Regions from separate parts of the Psychrobacillus sp. FSL K6-2365 genome, predicted to be linked through region 1. Evidence: a T-box and tRNA genes for the amino acid it is inferred to sense, from the RefSeq annotation. Region 1 holds a T-box; the other regions hold tRNA genes.

What was found. A T-box is a leader RNA that pairs with one kind of tRNA and senses whether it is charged. The one in region 1 lies ahead of MKY29_RS13535 (valine--tRNA ligase), so its partner is inferred to be a tRNA-Val.
Region 2: it encodes a tRNA-Val, which carries the amino acid that the T-box ahead of MKY29_RS13535 (valine--tRNA ligase) is inferred to sense. The anticodon was not compared.
Region 3: it encodes a tRNA-Val, which carries the amino acid that the T-box ahead of MKY29_RS13535 (valine--tRNA ligase) is inferred to sense. The anticodon was not compared.

The regions. Positions count from the first base shown of each region.
Region 1 is NZ_JBBOOO010000001.1:2,708,560-2,715,833, forward strand. It holds gene MKY29_RS13525 (ATP-grasp domain-containing protein) at 1-788, shown strand, start outside; gene MKY29_RS13530 (ATP-grasp domain-containing protein) at 785-1,597, shown strand; gene MKY29_RS13535 (valine--tRNA ligase) at 1,787-4,429, opposite strand; T-box leader at 4,475-4,702, opposite strand; gene MKY29_RS13540 (hypothetical protein) at 4,928-5,524, opposite strand; gene MKY29_RS13545 (5' nucleotidase, NT5C type) at 5,588-6,172, opposite strand; gene ribD (bifunctional diaminohydroxyphosphoribosylaminopyrimidine deaminase/5-amino-6-(5-phosphoribosylamino)uracil reductase RibD) at 6,197-7,274, opposite strand, start outside.
Region 2 is NZ_JBBOOO010000001.1:93,843-101,116, forward strand. It holds rRNA gene MKY29_RS00445 (16S ribosomal RNA) at 1-714, shown strand, start outside; rRNA gene MKY29_RS00450 (23S ribosomal RNA) at 949-3,877, shown strand; rRNA gene rrf (5S ribosomal RNA) at 3,999-4,114, shown strand; tRNA gene MKY29_RS00460 (tRNA-Val) at 4,139-4,214, shown strand; tRNA gene MKY29_RS00465 (tRNA-Thr) at 4,228-4,303, shown strand; tRNA gene MKY29_RS00470 (tRNA-Lys) at 4,310-4,382, shown strand; tRNA gene MKY29_RS00475 (tRNA-Leu) at 4,407-4,491, shown strand; tRNA gene MKY29_RS00480 (tRNA-Gly) at 4,509-4,583, shown strand; tRNA gene MKY29_RS00485 (tRNA-Leu) at 4,599-4,687, shown strand; tRNA gene MKY29_RS00490 (tRNA-Arg) at 4,703-4,779, shown strand; tRNA gene MKY29_RS00495 (tRNA-Pro) at 4,785-4,861, shown strand; tRNA gene MKY29_RS00500 (tRNA-Ala) at 4,875-4,950, shown strand; rRNA gene MKY29_RS00505 (16S ribosomal RNA) at 5,087-6,641, shown strand; tRNA gene MKY29_RS00510 (tRNA-Ile) at 6,736-6,812, shown strand; tRNA gene MKY29_RS00515 (tRNA-Ala) at 6,830-6,905, shown strand; rRNA gene MKY29_RS00520 (23S ribosomal RNA) at 7,059-7,274, shown strand, end outside.
Region 3 is NZ_JBBOOO010000001.1:4,112,158-4,119,431, forward strand. It holds gene MKY29_RS20785 (zf-HC2 domain-containing protein) at 1-368, opposite strand, end outside; gene sigW (RNA polymerase sigma factor SigW) at 386-958, opposite strand; gene rocF (arginase) at 1,181-2,080, opposite strand; gene MKY29_RS20800 (GNAT family N-acetyltransferase) at 2,151-2,741, opposite strand; tRNA gene MKY29_RS20805 (tRNA-Ala) at 2,850-2,922, opposite strand; tRNA gene MKY29_RS20810 (tRNA-Gln) at 2,948-3,022, opposite strand; tRNA gene MKY29_RS20815 (tRNA-Tyr) at 3,029-3,112, opposite strand; tRNA gene MKY29_RS20820 (tRNA-Val) at 3,133-3,208, opposite strand; tRNA gene MKY29_RS20825 (tRNA-Thr) at 3,367-3,439, opposite strand; tRNA gene MKY29_RS20830 (tRNA-Asn) at 3,453-3,527, opposite strand; rRNA gene rrf (5S ribosomal RNA) at 4,237-4,352, opposite strand; rRNA gene MKY29_RS20840 (23S ribosomal RNA) at 4,538-7,274, opposite strand, start outside.

The DNA of each region.
Region 1 (7,274 bases):
ATGATATTCATGCCATTCTAGTGAAAAATTATGAATTGCTAATGAATGTCCAGCAAAAGTTACATGCCAAACCAGATTTTGTCGTGTTTCTTGACAAAGATATTTTGCTTGCCCAGTATTTGAAAAACGAAGGTATACCAGTATTTAATGATCCAAACGTAATTGAAATTTGTGATAATAAAGCAAGGCAATACATGATGTTAGCAAATGTTCAAGTGCCAATGCCAACAACAATTGTTGCACCTAAAGTGTATCCAGGGTTTTCTATTAAAGAATCGGGCTATTACGAGCAGGTACTCCAAATACTTCCTTTACCTATGATTATTAAAGAGGCACACGGCTCATTTGGTATGAAAGTATATTTAATTGAAACTAGGGAACAGTTCTTTGCAAAAGTAGAGGAGTTAGCAGGTATTGAATATGTCTTCCAACAATTTATCGAAAATAGTAAAGGTAGAGATATCCGTGTAAATGTAGTGGGCGGGCAAGTCGTTGCATGTATGCTCCGTGAATCACAAACAGATTTCCGTGCCAATATAACAAATGGCGGCTCTGCCTCTCCTATTATTCTCACACAGAGACAAAAAGATGTGGCGATTCAAGCTGCGGAAGCTTTAGGCGCAGAGTTCGCGGGAGTCGATTTGTTGTTTGGGGAAAATGAAGAACCTCTAGTTTGTGAAGTAAATGGGGTTGCCCATATTAGAAATATCTATAATGTAACAGGAATAAATGTTGGAGATGCTATGATCGATTATATTCAATCAAAAATTGGAGCTGCTGTTGTATGAAAGGGTTACTCATATACGAGAGGGCAGAAATAGAACGAAATCGTAGCTTTATCGACCGATTAATAAAGGCTGCAAGTACTTTTTCGCATACCTTAACAGTAGTAGATGACAAGGAGCCCATTCCACAAGCAGATTTTATATTTTTCCGTACAAGAAATCCACAATTATCAAAGAAATTAGAACAACGAAATATACCAATGTTCAATCGTGCAGAAGTGAATGTTATTGCTAATGACAAATTAAAAGCAATACAGCTCGTTCAACTTCTAGGAATCGCAACTGTTCCAACTAAAAAGATAACAACTGTTTCTGAAATAAAAGAATATCCTGTAGTACTAAAAACGATAAATGGTCACGGTGGAAAACAAGTCGAATTAGTACACACAGAAAAAGAGGCATCTACTTTTTTTAATACATTTTCCGAGAATACGATTATCGCACAACATTATATAGAAACAAATGCTACCGATGTTCGAATATTCATGCTTGGTGAAGAAGTAGTGGGTGCAGTAAAAAGAACCGGTCCAAAAGATAGCTTTAAATCTAATTTCACATTAGGTGGAACGGTTGAAAAATATACACTTAACTCACAACAACGCACAGAGGTAGAGAAAATTGCTAAAGCTTTAAAAAGTGATTATATTGGTATCGATTTTTTACTCTTACCTGATGAGAGTTGGCTTTTCAATGAAATAGAAGATCCCGTTGGTGCAAGGTCCTATTTTGAAACTACTAAGCAAAATATTGCAGAACCTATTATGGAATATATCAATAATAAACTTACAAAAAATGAGAGAGACGAGATTTAAATCGTCCTCTCTTTTTTGGCATATGATAAGAATCACTAGAATGTTTCCGAGAATCACTCGAATGTAGAGAAAAATCACTAGAATACAAATGAGAATCGCTAGAATGAAATGAAGAATCACTAGAATCTGAAGAAACTTTTCACCATATAAATAAGCGCACACTCAGATTAACGAGTGTGCGCTCCATTCTTATAGACTATTCAATTCTTCCATACGCTTCAACACAGCAGCGTGTTTTTCTAGATAGTCCGCTTCTTTTGCACGTTCCTCTGCAACTACTGCTTCAGGTGCTTTTGAAACGAAGCGCTCATTAGAAAGTTTTCCTTGTACTAACTTTACTTCTTTTGCCCATTTCTCTAACTCTTTTGTTAAGCGAGCTTTCTCAGCATCTATATCAATTAATCCCTGTAATGGTAGGTATAAAACCGCTCCTGTAACTACAGCAGACATGGACTGATTTGGAGCTTCTAAATCTAATCCAATTACAAGTGGTTCTGGATTACAGAAGCGTTCTAAATACTTAGCATTTGCTTCTAACACTGCTAATGTATTTGCATCCTTCGCTGATACATATAATGGTACTTTCTTGCTCATTGGTGTTTGTACTTCCGAACGAATATTACGAACGGAGCGTATAATTTCAGAAAGTAATTTCATATTATCCGCTTCTTCTTTATTGGAAAGTGCCTCATTTACAGTCGGCCAAGCAGCAACTGTAATCGATTCCCCTTCATGCGGAAGGTTTTGCCAGATTTCCTCTGTGATGAATGGCATAAATGGGTGTAACAAACGCATAGTATTGTCTAAAACATAAGCTAGCACAGAGCGCGTCATATTTTTTGCTGCTTCATCTTCACCGTTTAGGGGAAGTTTTGCCATTTCGATATACCAGTCGCAGAAATCATCCCAAATGAAGTTATAAAGTGCACGACCAACTTCACCGAATTCGTAGCGCTCCGAAAGTCTTGTTACTTGCTCAATCGTTTCATTTAAACGTGTAAGAATCCATGCATCCGCAACCGATTTTTTACCATCTAAATTGATTTCTTCGAATTTCAAGCCATCCATATTCATTAATGCAAAACGAGATGCATTCCAAATTTTGTTAGCAAAGTTCCATACTGCCTCTACTTTTTCTGTAGAGTAACGTAAATCCTGCCCAGGAGATGATCCAGTACTTAGGAAGTAACGAAGTGAATCAGCACCATATTGATCAATAACATCCATTGGATCGATGCCGTTCCCAAGAGATTTCGACATTTTACTTCCATCTTCTGCACGAACTAGACCATGGATTAATACATCATCAAATGGACGAGTACCGGTAAATTCTATACCTTGGAAAATCATACGAGAAACCCAGAAGAATATAATATCATAACCAGTTACAAGTGCATTCGTAGGATAATACTTTTTGAACTCTTCGTTTTCAGCATCTGGCCAGCCTAATGTAGAAAGTGGCCATAATGCAGAGGAGAACCAAGTATCTAATACATCGTTGTCTTGATTCCAGTTTTCCGCATCTGCAGGAGCTTCATGACCAACATATACTTCTCCAGTTTCTTTGTGATACCAAGCAGGAATACGATGTCCCCACCATAGTTGGCGTGAAATACACCAGTCATGAATATTTTCCATCCAACGTAGGTAAGTTTTTTCAAAACGGTCCGGAACAAAATTCACTTTTCCTTCTGCTTCTTGAAGTTTAATAGCTTCTTTAGCAAGTGGTTGCATTTTTACGAACCATTGTGTAGATAGATAAGGCTCAACTACTGCTCCACTACGCTCAGAATGTCCTACTGAATGTGCATGCTCTTCAATTTTGAATAGGATACCTGCATCTTGTAAATCTTTTACGATTTGTTTACGGCATTCAAAACGATCCATACCATCATAAGATGCAGCGTTTTTATTCATCGTTCCATCTTCATTCATCACTAAAATACGTTGTAAGTTATGACGGTTTCCTATTTCAAAGTCATTCGGGTCATGTGCAGGTGTAATTTTAACTGCTCCACTACCAAACTCCATATCTACATAATCATCTCCTACAATCGGGATCTCGCGACCGATAATCGGAAGTTTTACTGTTTTTCCGATTAAATGCTTGTAACGATCATCCTCTGGATGAACTGCAACTGCCGTATCACCTAACATTGTTTCTGGTCTTGTAGTCGCAACATCTATGGATCCAGTACCATCTGTAAGTGGGTAATGCATATGATAGAATGCACCCTGTACATCCTTGTGAATTACTTCGATATCAGATAGCGCTGTTTTTGTAGCTGGGTCCCAGTTGATAATATATTCGCCACGGTAGATTAATCCTTTGTTATACAGCTTTACGAATACTTCTTTTACTGCATTTGATAATCCTTCGTCTAATGTGAAGCGTTCACGTGAATAATCCAAGCCAAGTCCTAGTTTTGCCCATTGTGTACGGATATGACCAGCATATTCTTCTTTCCACTTCCATGTTTCTTCTACAAATTTTTCACGACCTAAATCATATCTTGTAATATTTTCAGAACGCAGCTTTTCTTCCACTTTTGCTTGTGTTGCGATACCTGCATGGTCCATACCTGGTAACCATAGTGCATCATACCCTTGCATACGTTTCATGCGAACAATAATATCTTGTAATGTAGTATCCCACGCATGACCTAAATGTAATTTACCCGTTACATTTGGTGGTGGGATTACGATCGTATAAGGTTCTTTATCGCTTTCTGGATGAGCTTCGAAGTATTTCCCTTCAAGCCACCAATCATAGCGACCTTTTTCAATCGACTGCGGATCATACTTTGTGGACATCGTTGTCTCGTTTGTCATTGTCTGTTCCTCCTAAAAAAGAATATAAAAAAACTCCTATCGTCATTAAAGGACGAAGGAGTTTGTTCGCGGTACCACCTTTATTCGCGAATGCTAATAAAACGCATCACGCTCTCAATTCGATAACGGCTTCAAACCGGCATTTGCTACTCTAGGTTCACAAATACTGCTCGTGGGCTACCTTCAAATGGTGGTTGACAGAAACATTTCAGCAAATTGTTTCCTTTCTTTTGAAAACCAAATCATTTTACTCTTCCCATTCATTGCATCACTATTTACGTTGTTCCTATTGTAAAGGATTTTATTATATGTCGTCAAGTCTAGTATGGTGAAAGGAGAAATACATTGAGAAAAGGTTATAATCCGTATTTGTTGCCTGATTGGTTACGTAAAACACGTTTCTACTGTAAGCATATTAGTATCCCTATTTGTGGATTTCAATTAATACGAGTGCTAATTGTTCCCACCACTTGGGATATCATATTACTGGTCCTATTACTATTCGTCTGCTTTTTGTTTTACAAAAATATTATTTGATGGGAATGAGAGCTTAGAATATCCATCATCTAAATCTAATATAAATTGAAGTTCAAATTCATCGCCTTGAGGATTTTTTACTTCCATTGGCTCAGCAGGATTTGGACTTTCTGCTTCTACAAGAGGTGTAACTGGTGTAGGTTCTGGTTCCGGAGCTTCCTCATATTCACAATGTACTGTCCACCCAACTTCAATAGCCATCTGTTGAGTAGGTTTCGAGTTAATATGGTTCACATGAACTGTTGGCTTGGAACCTTCTTTTAACTTGTCTTTACCAATTTCAATACTCATTGGTACAGCATATTCAAAATAGCCAACCTCACCTTGCAAATCAAGATCCTCAATTTCTGTGAATTCACTAGTAGCATGATGCTCCTCTTCACCTTCCTCGAACTTAACGTGGCAAGTGATGTGATATATACCAACTACTTGGATAAAATCTTCCTTCTCTGCGATTTCACACTGAGGAGTTACTGCCACATTTTTAATTTCCTTTGGAACCCCAAAGCTTTGGGGAAATCGAAATTGCTCTTTTACATCCCATGTTCTTGTTGCCATAAGTCATCCTCCTTCTATAGGACAACTTATGAAAGGAACAAAAGGGTTAGAACATATTTCACTCTAGAATTGCTTTTTGTCGTTGTTTTCTTCAACAATTCGCTTTAGTTCAAGCCAATTTGTAAGCCTAGGAATAGTAAGATGTTGGTTATACGATTGTGTTTTAACATAAACTTTTAATGTATCATCTGTCAAAGTATTTAATACGTCTGGCTTATCATCGAAATAATAATCCAACTGTAAGTCTCGAATAATATTCACTTTAGCTTGATCCTTCATGCCACAATAAAAGCGTTCCTCAACGACAGGAAAACCCTGTTCAGCTAGCCATTTCATCGTTCTTTCCCGATGTTCTGCCGGTCTAGCTGTTATATAATAAACCTCATGTCCTTGTTCTTGTAGTGCTACTAGAGTTTCTACAGCATCAGGATAAGTAGGACAATTCGTGTAATATATTTGTTCCAATGTTTCATTCCACATTTTCGAACCTGCTTCATCGGACATTCCAAATAACTCATGTATTTCTACTCTGTTTAGCGCATGAAATTTATCTAACTGCACCTGTTGTCCTAACTTTTCGTTGTAAATATGAAAAGCATGTTCTCTTAAATTGATCAATGTATCATCTATATCAAATCCAAATTTCATATAATATCCCTCATTCATTACACCTTATTCATAAGTTGGATAACCAACAAACTTAAAGTCTTTCCCTATTTTTTGAATATCCGTATCAACAAGCTCTACCGCATCACTCATCAGGTCAAAGCCAGTACCCTCCATAAATGTTGGAGCATTTTTACCACCAATTAGCTTAGGTGCAATATAAATAACAGCTTTATCTATTAATTTATTTTCTAAAAATGCTGCATTTATCGTCCCACCACCTTCGATTAATAAAGAGGATATAGATTTTTCGCCTAATAATTGAACGACCTCTTGTACATTGACATGATTAAGTCCAGTAGTATGGAAAATTTGAACTCCCTGATTGGCAAGCTTTTCTTTTTTATCATTATCATAATTAGCACTTGTGAAAATCCATGTTTCAGCTAACTGATCGGTAACTAGCTTTGCATCTAATGGAATTTTCAACGATGAATCAAGAACTATTCGAATAGGATTGCGACCATTTTCAATACGAGTAGTTAGTTCGGGGTTATCCTCAATTACTGTATTAACACCAACTAAAATAGCTAAATGCTCGTTTCGAAGATGATGAACATCCTCTCGTGCATCTGCAGACGTAATCCATTTACTATGTGCAGTATGAGAAGCAATTTTACCATCTAAAGTAATCCCCGATTTTAAAGTGACAAAAGGCTTTTCAGTTACGATAAATTTATTGAATACTTCATTCATTCTTTTAGAAGTTTCTTCCTGAATACCTGAGATTACTTTAATTCCAGCATCTTCTAAAATTTTCACTCCTCGACCAGATACTAGTGGATTCGGATCTAGTGTGGCAATGACAACCTTTTCTATTCCAGCATCTACAATCGCTTCTGCACATGGACCTGTTCTTCCGTGATGCGAGCAGGGTTCAAGTGTGACATAAATAGTAGCACCCTTCGCATGCTCCCCTGCCATCCTGATTGCATGAATTTCCGCATGTGGCTCTCCTGGTTTCATATGTGCACCAATACCAACAATGCGGTTGTTATTGACGATAACTGCTCCTACTAATGGATTAGGATCAGTTTGTCCTTTCATAGCTCTAGCATTTTGCAGTGCAATATCCATATAAAAT
Region 2 (7,274 bases), 2.6 Mb from region 1:
TTAGGGGGTTTCCGCCCCTTAGTGCTGCAGCTAACGCATTAAGCACTCCGCCTGGGGAGTACGGTCGCAAGACTGAAACTCAAAGGAATTGACGGGGGCCCGCACAAGCGGTGGAGCATGTGGTTTAATTCGAAGCAACGCGAAGAACCTTACCAGGTCTTGACATCCCGCTGACCGGCCTAGAGATAGGCTTTTCCCTTCGGGGACAGCGGTGACAGGTGGTGCATGGTTGTCGTCAGCTCGTGTCGTGAGATGTTGGGTTAAGTCCCGCAACGAGCGCAACCCTTGATCTTAGTTGCCAGCATTCAGTTGGGCACTCTAAGGTGACTGCCGGTGATAAACCGGAGGAAGGTGGGGATGACGTCAAATCATCATGCCCCTTATGACCTGGGCTACACACGTGCTACAATGGACGGTACAGAGGGTCGCAACCCCGCGAGGGTGAGCAAATCCCATAAAACCGTTCTCAGTTCGGATTGTAGGCTGCAACTCGCCTACATGAAGCCGGAATCGCTAGTAATCGTGGATCAGCATGCCACGGTGAATACGTTCCCGGGCCTTGTACACACCGCCCGTCACACCACGAGAGTTTGTAACACCCGAAGTCGGTGGGGTAACCCTTACGGGAGCCAGCCGCCGAAGGTGGGACAGATGATTGGGGTGAAGTCGTAACAAGGTAGCCGTATCGGAAGGTGCGGCTGGATCACCTCCTTTCTAAGGATAATATCGGAATACGAATCTTTATTCGTATCTTAACGTTTTGCAGTTCAGTTTTGAATGTTCATTTTTATATGAAGATTCAACTCTTGCTCCTGCGATTACTCGTCGCAAAGTGAGCAAACCTTTGTTCTTTGAAAACTGGATAAAACGACATTGAAACAATAAACAACAAGAAATTCTGTTGTGATTATTTACGTAATCACAACGTGTAAGACTTTTTAACTTTTAGGTTAAGTTAATAAGGGCGCACGGTGAATGCCTTGGCACTAGGAGTCGACGAAGGACGGCACTAACACCGATATGCTTCGGGGAGCTGTAAGTGAGCTTTGATCCGGAGATTTCCGAATGGGGAAACCCACTGTTCGTAATGGAGCAGTACATTTGCGTGAATACATAGCGCATCTGAGACACACCCAGGGAACTGAAACATCTAAGTACCTGGAGGAAGAGAAAGAAAAATCGATTCCCTGAGTAGCGGCGAGCGAAACGGGAATAGCCCAAACCAAGAGGCTTGCCTCTTGGGGTTGTAGGACACTCTACATAGAGTTACAAAGGAATGAGTTAGACGAAGCGATCTGGAAAGGTCCGCAGGATAGGGTAAAAGCCCCGTAGTCCAAAATTCATTCTCTCTTGAGTGTATCCTGAGTACGGCGGAACACGTGAAATTCCGTCGGAATCCGGGAGGACCATCTCCCAAGGCTAAATACTACCTAGTGACCGATAGTGAACCAGTACCGTGAGGGAAAGGTGAAAAGCACCCCGGAAGGGGAGTGAAATAGATCCTGAAACCGTGTGCCTACAAGTAGTTAGAGCCCGTTAATGGGTGATAGCGTGCCTTTTGTAGAATGAACCGGCGAGTTACGATTACATGCAAGGTTAAGTTGAGAAGACGGAGCCGCAGCGAAAGCGAGTCTGAATAGGGCGAATGAGTATGTGGTCGTAGACCCGAAACCAGGTGATCTACCCATGTCCAGGATGAAGGTAAGGTAACACTTACTGGAGGTCCGAACCCACGCACGTTGAAAAGTGCGGGGATGAGGTGTGGGTAGCGGAGAAATTCCAATCGAACCTGGAGATAGCTGGTTCTCTCCGAAATAGCTTTAGGGCTAGCCTCAAACGTTAGAATCTTGGAGGTAGAGCACTGTTTGGACTAGGGGCCCATCCCGGGTTACCGAATTCAGACAAACTCCGAATGCCAATGATTTATGTTTGGGAGTCAGACTGCGAGTGATAAGATCCGTAGTCAAGAGGGAAACAGCCCAGACCACCAGCTAAGGTCCCAAAGTATTTGTTAAGTGGAAAAGGATGTGGCGTTGCTTAGACAACCAGGATGTTGGCTTAGAAGCAGCCATCATTTAAAGAGTGCGTAATAGCTCACTGGTCGAGTGACGCTGCGCCGAAAATGTATCGGGGCTAAACAAATCACCGAAGCTGTGGATTGATACCTTTGGTATCAGTGGTAGGAGAGCGTTCTAAGGGCGTTGAAGTCAGACCGGAAGGACTGGTGGAGCGCTTAGAAGTGAGAATGCCGGTATGAGTAGCGAAAGACGGGTGAGAATCCCGTCCACCGTATGACTAAGGTTTCCTGAGGAAGGCTCGTCCGCTCAGGGTTAGTCGGGACCTAAGCCGAGGCCGATAGGCGTAGGCGATGGATAACAGGTTGATATTCCTGTACCACCAAACCACCGTTTGAGTAATGGGGGGACGCAGAAGGATAGGGTAAGCATGCTGTTGGTTATGCATGTCCAAGCAGTAAGGTGTGAATGTAGGCAAATCCGCATTCTGTAACATTGAGCTGTGATGGCGAGGACGTATGTCCGGAGTTCCTGATTTCACACTGCCAAGAAAAGCCTCTAGCGAGGTGATAGGTGCCCGTACCGCAAACCGACACAGGTAGTCGAGGAGAGAATCCTAAGGTGAGCGAGAGAACTCTCGTTAAGGAACTCGGCAAAATGACCCCGTAACTTCGGGAGAAGGGGTGCTCTTTTGGGTGCATAGCCTAGAAGAGCCGCAGTGAATAGGCCCAGGCGACTGTTTAGCAAAAACACAGGTCTCTGCAAAACCGTAAGGTGAAGTATAGGGGCTGACGCCTGCCCGGTGCTGGAAGGTTAAGAGGAGTGCTTAGCGCAAGCGAAGGTGCGAATTGAAGCCCCAGTAAACGGCGGCCGTAACTATAACGGTCCTAAGGTAGCGAAATTCCTTGTCGGGTAAGTTCCGACCCGCACGAAAGGCGTAACGATCTGGGCACTGTCTCAACGAGAGACTCGGTGAAATTATAGTACCTGTGAAGATGCAGGTTACCCGCGACAGGACGGAAAGACCCCGTGGAGCTTTACTATAGCTTGATATTGAATTTTGGTGCAACTTGTACAGGATAGGCAGGAGCCTTAGAGCCCGGAGCGCCAGCTTCGGAGGAGGCGTCGGTGGGATACTGCCCTGGTTGTATTGAAATTCTAACCCATACCCGTAACCCGGGTAGGAGACAGTGTCAGGCGGGTAGTTTGACTGGGGCGGTCGCCTCCTAAAGTGTAACGGAGGCGCCCAAAGGTTCCCTCAGAATGGTTGGAAATCATTCGAAGAGTGTAAAGGCAGAAGGGAGCTTGACTGCGAGACCTACAAGTCGAGCAGGGTCGAAAGACGGGCTTAGTGATCCGGTGGTTCCGCATGGAAGGGCCATCGCTCAACGGATAAAAGCTACCCCGGGGATAACAGGCTTATCTCCCCCAAGAGTCCACATCGACGGGGAGGTTTGGCACCTCGATGTCGGCTCATCGCATCCTGGGGCTGTAGTCGGTCCCAAGGGTTGGGCTGTTCGCCCATTAAAGCGGTACGCGAGCTGGGTTCAGAACGTCGTGAGACAGTTCGGTCCCTATCCGTCGTGGGCGTAGGAAATTTGAGAGGAGCTGTCCTTAGTACGAGAGGACCGGGATGGACACACCGCTGGTGTACCAGTTGTTCTGCCAAGAGCATCGCTGGGTAGCTATGTGTGGACGGGATAAGTGCTGAAAGCATCTAAGCACGAAGCCCCCCTCAAGATGAGATTTCCCATTACGCAAGTAAGTAAGATCCCTCAAAGACGATGAGGTAGATAGGTTCGGGGTGGAAGCGTGGCGACACGTGCAGCTGACGAATACTAATCGATCGAGGACTTAACCAAATTTTGTTTAACGTAACAATGTCGTTTATCCAGTTTTGAAAGAATAAATTTTTTATTAAATAACCCTTGAAAAATTCTACAGAGTTGTTATAATAAAGCATGTCTTTCAAAAGTATTCAAGTCTAGTGATGATGGCGAAGAGGTCACACCCGTTCCCATACCGAACACGGAAGTTAAGCTCTTCAGCGCCGATGGTAGTTGGGGGTCTCCCCCTGTGAGAGTAGGACGTCGCTGGGCTTGTAATAAAATTATATTTCCCATGGAGGATTAGCTCAGCTGGGAGAGCATCTGCCTTACAAGCAGAGGGTCGGCGGTTCGAGCCCGTCATCCTCCACCATATATTTACTCCTGCCGGAGTAGCTCAACTGGTAGAGCAACTGACTTGTAATCAGTAGGTTGAGGGTTCAAGTCCTTTCTCCGGCACCATTTTTAGAGCCATTAGCTCAGTTGGTAGAGCATCTGACTTTTAATCAGAGGGTCGTAGGTTCGAATCCTACATGGCTCATCACTTTTTAAGTGAATTATGTATGCGGGTGTGGCGGAACTGGCAGACGCACTAGACTTAGGATCTAGCGCCGCAAGGCGTGGGGGTTCGACTCCCTTCACCCGCACCATTTAATTTAATAACCGAGCGGAAGTAGTTCAGTGGTAGAACACCACCTTGCCAAGGTGGGGGTCGCGAGTTCGAACCTCGTCTTCCGCTCCAAAGATTCATTAAAGTGCCGGGGTGGCGGAACTGGCAGACGCACAGGACTTAAAATCCTGCGGTAGGTGACTACCGTACCGGTTCGATTCCGGTCCTCGGCACCACTTTTATGAAATATTGCGCTCGTAGCTCAATTGGATAGAGCACTTGACTACGAATCAAGAGGTTGCAGGTTCGAGTCCTGCCGAGCGCACCATATAACGGGAAGTAGCTCAGCTTGGTAGAGCACTTGGTTTGGGACCAAGGGGTCGCAGGTTCGAATCCTGTCTTCCCGACCAGTTATTACTTTTTGGGGCCTTAGCTCAGCTGGGAGAGCGCCTGCCTTGCACGCAGGAGGTCAGCGGTTCGATCCCGCTAGGCTCCACCATGAACATTGAAAACTGAACATGCAAAACGTTAAGACATACAGCCTATCAACTAACTTTGTTAGTCTGATAGCAAAACAATTTTGACATCATTTAATGATGATGCCAGCAAAACAAAATGAGCTTTTTAAGTTCTCTATTATGGAGAGTTTGATCCTGGCTCAGGACGAACGCTGGCGGCATGCCTAATACATGCAAGTCGAGCGAATGACGAAGAAGCTTGCTTCTTCTGATTTAGCGGCGGACGGGTGAGTAACACGTGGGCAACCTGCCCTGTAGATTGGGATAACTCCGGGAAACCGGGGCTAATACCGAATAATCCATTTCCTCACATGGGGAGATGTTAAAAGACGGCATCTCGCTGTCACTACAGGATGGGCCCGCGGCGCATTAGCTAGTTGGTGAGGTAACGGCTCACCAAGGCGACGATGCGTAGCCGACCTGAGAGGGTGATCGGCCACACTGGGACTGAGACACGGCCCAGACTCCTACGGGAGGCAGCAGTAGGGAATCTTCCACAATGGACGAAAGTCTGATGGAGCAATGCCGCGTGAGTGAAGAAGGTTTTCGGATCGTAAAACTCTGTTGTGAGGGAAGAACAAGTACGAGAGTAACTGCTCGTACCTTGACGGTACCTCATTAGAAAGCCACGGCTAACTACGTGCCAGCAGCCGCGGTAATACGTAGGTGGCAAGCGTTGTCCGGAATTATTGGGCGTAAAGCGCGCGCAGGCGGTCCTTTAAGTCTGATGTGAAATCCCACGGCTCAACCGTGGAAGGTCATTGGAAACTGGGGGACTTGAGTACAGAAGAGGAAAGCGGAATTCCAAGTGTAGCGGTGAAATGCGTAGAGATTTGGAGGAACACCAGTGGCGAAGGCGGCTTTCTGGTCTGTAACTGACGCTGAGGCGCGAAAGCGTGGGGAGCAAACAGGATTAGATACCCTGGTAGTCCACGCCGTAAACGATGAGTGCTAAGTGTTAGGGGGTTTCCGCCCCTTAGTGCTGCAGCTAACGCATTAAGCACTCCGCCTGGGGAGTACGGTCGCAAGACTGAAACTCAAAGGAATTGACGGGGGCCCGCACAAGCGGTGGAGCATGTGGTTTAATTCGAAGCAACGCGAAGAACCTTACCAGGTCTTGACATCCCGCTGACCGGCCTAGAGATAGGCTTTTCCCTTCGGGGACAGCGGTGACAGGTGGTGCATGGTTGTCGTCAGCTCGTGTCGTGAGATGTTGGGTTAAGTCCCGCAACGAGCGCAACCCTTGATCTTAGTTGCCAGCATTCAGTTGGGCACTCTAAGGTGACTGCCGGTGATAAACCGGAGGAAGGTGGGGATGACGTCAAATCATCATGCCCCTTATGACCTGGGCTACACACGTGCTACAATGGACGGTACAGAGGGTCGCAACCCCGCGAGGGTGAGCAAATCCCATAAAACCGTTCTCAGTTCGGATTGTAGGCTGCAACTCGCCTACATGAAGCCGGAATCGCTAGTAATCGTGGATCAGCATGCCACGGTGAATACGTTCCCGGGCCTTGTACACACCGCCCGTCACACCACGAGAGTTTGTAACACCCGAAGTCGGTGGGGTAACCCTTACGGGAGCCAGCCGCCGAAGGTGGGACAGATGATTGGGGTGAAGTCGTAACAAGGTAGCCGTATCGGAAGGTGCGGCTGGATCACCTCCTTTCTAAGGATAATATCGGAATGCGAATCTTTATTCGTATCTTAACGTTTTGCAGTTCAGTTTTGAATGTTCATATTAATATATGGAAATTCAAAGAGGGCCTATAGCTCAGCTGGTTAGAGCGCACGCCTGATAAGCGTGAGGTCGATGGTTCGAGTCCATTTAGGCCCACCATACCCTTTTTTTGTTTCGGGGCCTTAGCTCAGCTGGGAGAGCGCCTGCCTTGCACGCAGGAGGTCAGCGGTTCGATCCCGCTAGGCTCCACCAAATTATATTATTTGCTCCTGCGATTACTCGTCGCAAAGGAACAAAATCTTTGTTCTTTGAAAACTGGATAAAACGACATTGAAACAATAAACAACAAGAAATTCTGTTGTGATTATTTACGTAATTACAACGTGTAAGACTTTTTAACTTTTAGGTTAAGTTAATAAGGGCGCACGGTGAATGCCTTGGCACTAGGAGTCGACGAAGGACGGCACTAACACCGATATGCTTCGGGGAGCTGTAAGTGAGCTTTGATCCGGAGATTTCCGAATGGGGAAACCCACTGTTCGTAATGGAGCAGTACATTTGCGTGAATACATAGCGCATCTGAGACACACCCAGGGAACTGAAACATCTAAGTACCTGGAG
Region 3 (7,274 bases), 1.4 Mb from region 1:
ACGTTTTCTTGTTTTGTAAAGGAGAACTGCTGTTCATCATTAAAATTCGTAAAAAGTGCACTACTCATCAATAATAAGAACATTGCAGCAGCTGTAAGTACTGGATGACGTCGCAACCATTTACTTACTCCTTCGTGGGATTTTTCTTTCGGTAACCTAGCTATAACAGAATGATTGAAATCATTTGGCGCTTCTATATGAGCAGCCCCTTTGACGAAAGCAACAACATCACTTAACTCATGCATATGTGCCTGACAGGCTTCGCATGCTTGCAAATGAGATTTAAGTTCCAGCTCATGTTCACGGCTGATTTCACCATCTAAATATTCGTGCATAAAGTGAACAATTCGTTCTGGACATGCATTCATCTTGATTCCCTCCTATTTTAGATATGAGGCTGTCTGCTTAGCTGTTTTCTAAGCGCTTCTCGTCCTCTATGAATTCTTGTTTTAACTGTTCCAAGTGGCAGATCTAATATCTCACTTATTTCTTGCAGAGATAATTCTTCCATATATTTTAATACGATAGCGGATCTATATTTATCAGGAAGTCTACTAATTTCATACTGTATTCGGTCCTGTAGTTCCAGCTTCATGAGTTCTTCTTCAGGAAGTTCATCAGACGTTGCTATTTGTGAGTACATATCAAGACCTTCTGTACCTCTTACTTCAGCGTCCAAGTAGTAGTCCGGCTTCTTTTTCCGAATACGATCAATACATAAGTTTGTCGCAATTCTATACAGCCAAGTTGAAAATTTTCTTTTTTGATCAAACGTATGAATATTAATAAAAGCACGGACAAATGCCTCTTGAGCTATATCCTCTGCCTCGTGACGGTTACCAAGCATCCTATAACATACTTGATATAACCTATGCTGATACAGGTCGACAATCTCCGCGAATGCGTCTTTATCGCCTTTTAATATCTGTTTTATTCGTTTGTTCACTAACGCATCCATCGTGTATTTCGCCCCCGCTCCATGCGGCTGTCTTACCTATACGTATGAAGGTATCAACAGGTTTCATTTTTTTTGTATATCTTAATATTATCAAACATTTCCATCTTTGTGTGGATTTTCAAAAAGAAAAAAGCAGACTAGATGTCCGCTTTTTCTTATCAGAGATATACCTTACTTGTTTTAACTTTCTATTTTGAGCACTATTAATTACAAAAAAAATTTTTAGACAAGACTTTCCCCTAATAGTGAACCCATTAATCCAACCGCTACATCAGCCGTTTTATTTTTTTCATCGAGAATTGGATTTACTTCTACGAATTCAGCTGAAGTAACCATCTCTGAAGCATATAGCATTTCCATCGCTAAATGACTTTCTCTGTATGTAATACCTCCAGCTACTGGAGTTCCTACCCCAGGTGTATATAAAGGATCTAAACCATCTAAATCGAGTGAAAGGTGAACCCCATCAACTTTACGATCCTTGAAATACTGAATTGTTTGAGTCATTACTTCCGACATTCCAAGCTTGTCAATTTCATGCATAGAGAATACTTTAATCCCTTTTTCTTTAATAAGATCTCGTTCTCCCGGATCAACCGAACGAGCACCAATAATCACGACATTCTCTGGTTTAATCTTCGGAGCAAAATCTCGAATATTCACAAGCGCTTCATGACCTAAGCCAATACTTACAGCAAGTGGCATCCCATGGATATTTCCAGAAGGCGATGTTTCAGCTGTATTTAAATCGGCATGAGCATCATACCAAATGACTCCTAGGTTGTCATAACGATCTGCTAACCCTGCAAGTGTTCCTATAGCAATACTATGATCACCACCAAGTACTATCGGAAAATTACCTTCTCCAATAATATCATGAACTTTATTAGCAAGTATTGTATTCGCTGCAACTACTTCTTCTAGATTACGTAATTTCGTGTTTTGAGATGTCTCTCTTCTTCCAATCGCAATATCCCCAACATCATCTACGGAGTGCCCAAGCTCTTGAAGTCTTTCTACTACACCCGCATATCGTATTGCACTTGGTCCCATATCGACGCCTCGTCTATTTTGACCCAGGTCCATTGGAACCCCTATAATTGAAATGTTTAATTTACTCATTATTTTATACCCCCTTAAGTTGTTACTCCCATTGTAAATGCTAAAGGGTGTTTGGCTCAACCAAGCATAATTACGAATATTTATTCATTAATTGAACAAGCTTGTATTTCACTTCCGACCATTCACTTTCAATAATAGAGTATACAACCGCATTTCGAACAGACCCGTTAGATCGTATTCGTTCATTACGCAGTATACCCTCTTTTACGCCGCCAATTCGTTCGATTGCCCGTTGAGAGGATAGATTTAATTCATCTGTTTTAAACTGAACTCGACTCATACCCATTTGCTCAAAGCAATACTTTAACAACATATACTTGCAGGTTGTATTTACATGTGTACGCTGATATTGTTTTCCATAGAAAGTAGAACCTATCTCGCAACTATTATTCGACTGATCCATCGCATAAATACGAGTGGTCCCCATAATTTCTTTTGTGTTTGTATTTTCAACTACAAATGCCAAAGCAGTGCTATCCACATTCATTTGATGAATACCAGCATACAACCACTTTTCTAGCTGTTCTTTGCTTTCAATCCTATTTAACATAAATTCAAATATCTCTGGTTCATAAAGTTCCCACAATAGTTCACAATCTGAAACTAGAAGCGGGCGTAAAGTCACATCCCCATAGATTAATGTCTCAGTCAAATCGTACACCTCACTTTTTTATTTCATCATAAAGGAAACTACTCTATTTTGAAAAGCATTTTTTATACAAAAAAACTCTTTCAACTTTTGATTGAAAGAGTTTAACTATACTATTTATGGAGCCTAGCGGGATCGAACCGCTGACCTCCTGCGTGCAAGGCAGGCGCTCTCCCAGCTGAGCTAAGGCCCCATGCTATTTGAAATTTAAAAACGATTGGCTGGGGTACCTGGATTCGAACCAGGGCATGATGGAATCAAAATCCATTGCCTTACCGCTTGGCTATACCCCAATAAACTGGTGGAGGGGGGCGGATTCGAACCGCCGAACCCTAAGGAGCGGATTTACAGTCCGCCGCGTTTAGCCACTTCGCTACCCCTCCAAAGCTACGTATAAATATAATGGTGGAGGATGACGGGCTCGAACCGCCGACCCTCTGCTTGTAAGGCAGATGCTCTCCCAGCTGAGCTAATCCTCCTGGGTTTTATGAATGCTGGTACAGTATAGCTTTCCATCTCGAACTACTATTATTCATTCAAGTGAAACTATTCCTCATTTATGTAAAAACCAGACAAGAACTATAATATCATATATCTGACATTAAGACAAGTTTTTTCCTTAAATAATTTGTAGTGAAGCTTCCAACCGGATTTGAACCGGTGACCTCTTCCTTACCATGGAAGCACTCTACCTACTGAGCTATGGAAGCAAAGACAAAAAAATGGCTCCGAAGGTAGGACTCGAACCTACGACCGATCGATTAACAGTCGATTGCTCTACCACTGAGCTACTTCGGAACGTATACCTATTTAAAGTACAAATATAATTATAGCAACTCTTCTTAAAAATTCAAGTCTGTATTTGAAGAATTGAAAAAAAGTATTCTTTTTAATTTTGTACTCTTTCCTATGTATGTAAGCACTCTACTAATGTGATGAGAAATAAGTGCCTTGGTGAACAGTTTAGGAATTAACAACGATCTTATCATAGCGTAATTATGATAAATACTCTATATAATACCTATGAGTCGGCAGATTTCTTCGTCAGCCGCATTCGTTCAATTCTCGCGTATGTTATACGCTCCGAGTCTCTCTCGTTTGCTTCCTCGAACTCTTTGCCCCTCTACTTTCTCGCATACTTTTTTATAGAGAAAGACTGCCTACGGCTTATTTATACAAAAAAAGCCGCTACCAATTTCTCGGTAACGACTTTTTCTTTGGTGCCCAGCGACGTCCTACTCTCACAGGGGGAGACCCCCAACTACCAGCGGCGCAAGAGCTTAACTTCCGTGTTCGGGCTGCGAAAGCAGATGGTCGGCAGATTTCTTCGTCAGCCGCTCTCGTTCAATTCTCGCGTATGTTATACGCTCCGAGTCTCTCTCGTTTGCTTCCTCGAACTCTTTGCCCCTCTACTTTCTCGCATACTTTTTTATAGAGAAAGACTGCCTACGGCTTATTTATACAAAAAAAGCCGCTACCAATTTCTCGGTAACGACTTTTTCTTGGTGCCCAGCGACGTCCTACTCTCACAGGGGGAGACCCCCAACTACCATCGGCGCTGAAGAGCTTAACTTCCGTGTTCGGTATGGGAACGGGTGTGACCTCTTCGCCATCATCACTAGACTCATTCGGCTTTCAATATACGGCGCATTGCGTTGTCAACTTCATTCGATCTGTCAGTCACGTACGTTAGTACGTTCCTTCTTTCTCTCACTTGTTTCCTAGCACTGCTTGTATCTTGAAACCCTCATATATAGAGTGTTTGTTCACTCAAAACTGGATAAACGACATTGTTACGTTAAACAAATTTGGTTAAGTCCTCGATCGATTAGTATTCGTCAGCTGCACGTGTCGCCACGCTTCCACCCCGAACCTATCTACCTCATCGTCTTTGAGGGATCTTACTTACTTGCGTAATGGGAAATCTCATCTTGAGGGGGGCTTCGTGCTTAGATGCTTTCAGCACTTATCCCGTCCACACATAGCTACCCAGCGATGCTCTTGGCAGAACAACTGGTACACCAGCGGTGTGTCCATCCCGGTCCTCTCGTACTAAGGACAGCTCCTCTCAAATTTCCTACGCCCACGACGGATAGGGACCGAACTGTCTCACGACGTTCTGAACCCAGCTCGCGTACCGCTTTAATGGGCGAACAGCCCAACCCTTGGGACCGACTACAGCCCCAGGATGCGATGAGCCGACATCGAGGTGCCAAACCTCCCCGTCGATGTGGACTCTTGGGGGAGATAAGCCTGTTATCCCCGGGGTAGCTTTTATCCGTTGAGCGATGGCCCTTCCATGCGGAACCACCGGATCACTAAGCCCGTCTTTCGACCCTGCTCGACTTGTAGGTCTCGCAGTCAAGCTCCCTTCTGCCTTTACACTCTTCGAATGATTTCCAACCATTCTGAGGGAACCTTTGGGCGCCTCCGTTACACTTTAGGAGGCGACCGCCCCAGTCAAACTACCCGCCTGACACTGTCTCCTACCCGGGTTACGGGTATGGGTTAGAATTTCAATACAACCAGGGCAGTATCCCACCGACGCCTCCTCCGAAGCTGGCGCTCCGGGCTCTAAGGCTCCTGCCTATCCTGTACAAGTTGCACCAAAATTCAATATCAAGCTATAGTAAAGCTCCACGGGGTCTTTCCGTCCTGTCGCGGGTAACCTGCATCTTCACAGGTACTATAATTTCACCGAGTCTCTCGTTGAGACAGTGCCCAGATCGTTACGCCTTTCGTGCGGGTCGGAACTTACCCGACAAGGAATTTCGCTACCTTAGGACCGTTATAGTTACGGCCGCCGTTTACTGGGGCTTCAATTCGCACCTTCGCTTGCGCTAAGCACTCCTCTTAACCTTCCAGCACCGGGCAGGCGTCAGCCCCTATACTTCACCTTACGGTTTTGCAGAGACCTGTGTTTTTGCTAAACAGTCGCCTGGGCCTATTCACTGCGGCTCTTCTAGGCTATGCACCCAAAAGAGCACCCCTTCTCCCGAAGTTACGGGGTCATTTTGCCGAGTTCCTTAACGAGAGTTCTCTCGCTCACCTTAGGATTCTCTCCTCGACTACCTGTGTCGGTTTGCGGTACGGGCACCTATCACCTCGCTAGAGGCTTTTCTTGGCAGTGTGAAATCAGGAACTCCGGACATACGTCCTCGCCATCACAGCTCAATGTTACAGAATGCGGATTTGCCTACATTCACACCTTACTGCTTGGACATGCATAACCAACAGCATGCTTACCCTATCCTTCTGCGTCCCCCCATTACTCAAACGGTGGTTTGGTGGTACAGGAATATCAACCTGTTATCCATCGCCTACGCCTATCGGCCTCGGCTTAGGTCCCGACTAACCCTGAGCGGACGAGCCTTCCTCAGGAAACCTTAGTCATACGGTGGACGGGATTCTCACCCGTCTTTCGCTACTCATACCGGCATTCTCACTTCTAAGCGCTCCACCAGTCCTTCCGGTCTGACTTCAACGCCCTTAGAACGCTCTCCTACCACTGATACCAAAGGTATCAATCCACAGCTTCGGTGATTTGTTTAGCCCCGATACATTTTCGGCGCAGCGTCACTCGACCAGTGAGCTATTACGCACTCTTTAAATGATGGCTGCTTCTAAGCCAACATCCTGGTTGTCTAAGCAACGCCACATCCTTTTCCACTTAACAAATACTTTGGGACCTTAGCTGGTGGTCTGGGCTGTTTCCCTCTTGACTACGGATCTTATCACTCGCAGTCTGACTCCCAAACATAAATCATTGGCATTCGGAGTTTGTCTGAATTCGGTAACCCGGGATGGGCCCCTAGTCCAAACAGTGCTCTACCTCCAAGATTCTAACGTTTGAGGCTAGCCCTAAAGCTATTTCGGAGAGAACCAGCTATCTCCAGGTTCGATTGGAATTTCTCCGCTACCCACACCTCATCCCCGCACTTTTCAACGTGCGTGGGTTCGGACCTCCAGTAAGTGTTACCTTACCTTCATCCTGGACATGGGTAGATCACCTGGTTTCGGGTCTACGACCACATACTCATTCGCCCTATTCAGACTCGCTTTCGCTGCGGCTCCGTCTTCTCAACTTAACCTTGCATGTAATCGTAACTCGCCGGTTCATTCTACAAAAGGCACGCTATCACCCATTAACGGGCTCTAACTACTTGTAGGCACACGGTTTCAGGATCTATTTCACTCCCCTTCCGGGGTGCTTTTCACCTTTCCCTCACGGTACTGGTTCACTATCGGTCACTAGGTAGTATTTAGCCTTGGGAGATGGTCCTCCCGGATTCCGACGGAATTTCACGTGTTCCGCCGTACTCAGGATACACTCAAGAGAGAATGAATTTTGGACTACGGGGCTTTTACCCTATCCTGCGGACCTTTCCAGATCGCTTCGTCTAACTCATTCCTTTGTAACTCTATGTAGAGTGTCCTACAACCCCAAGAGGCAAGCCTCTTGGTTTGGGCTATTCCCGTTTCGCTCGCCGCTACTCAGGGAATCGATTTTTCTTTCTCTTCCTCCAGGTACTTAGATGTTTCAGT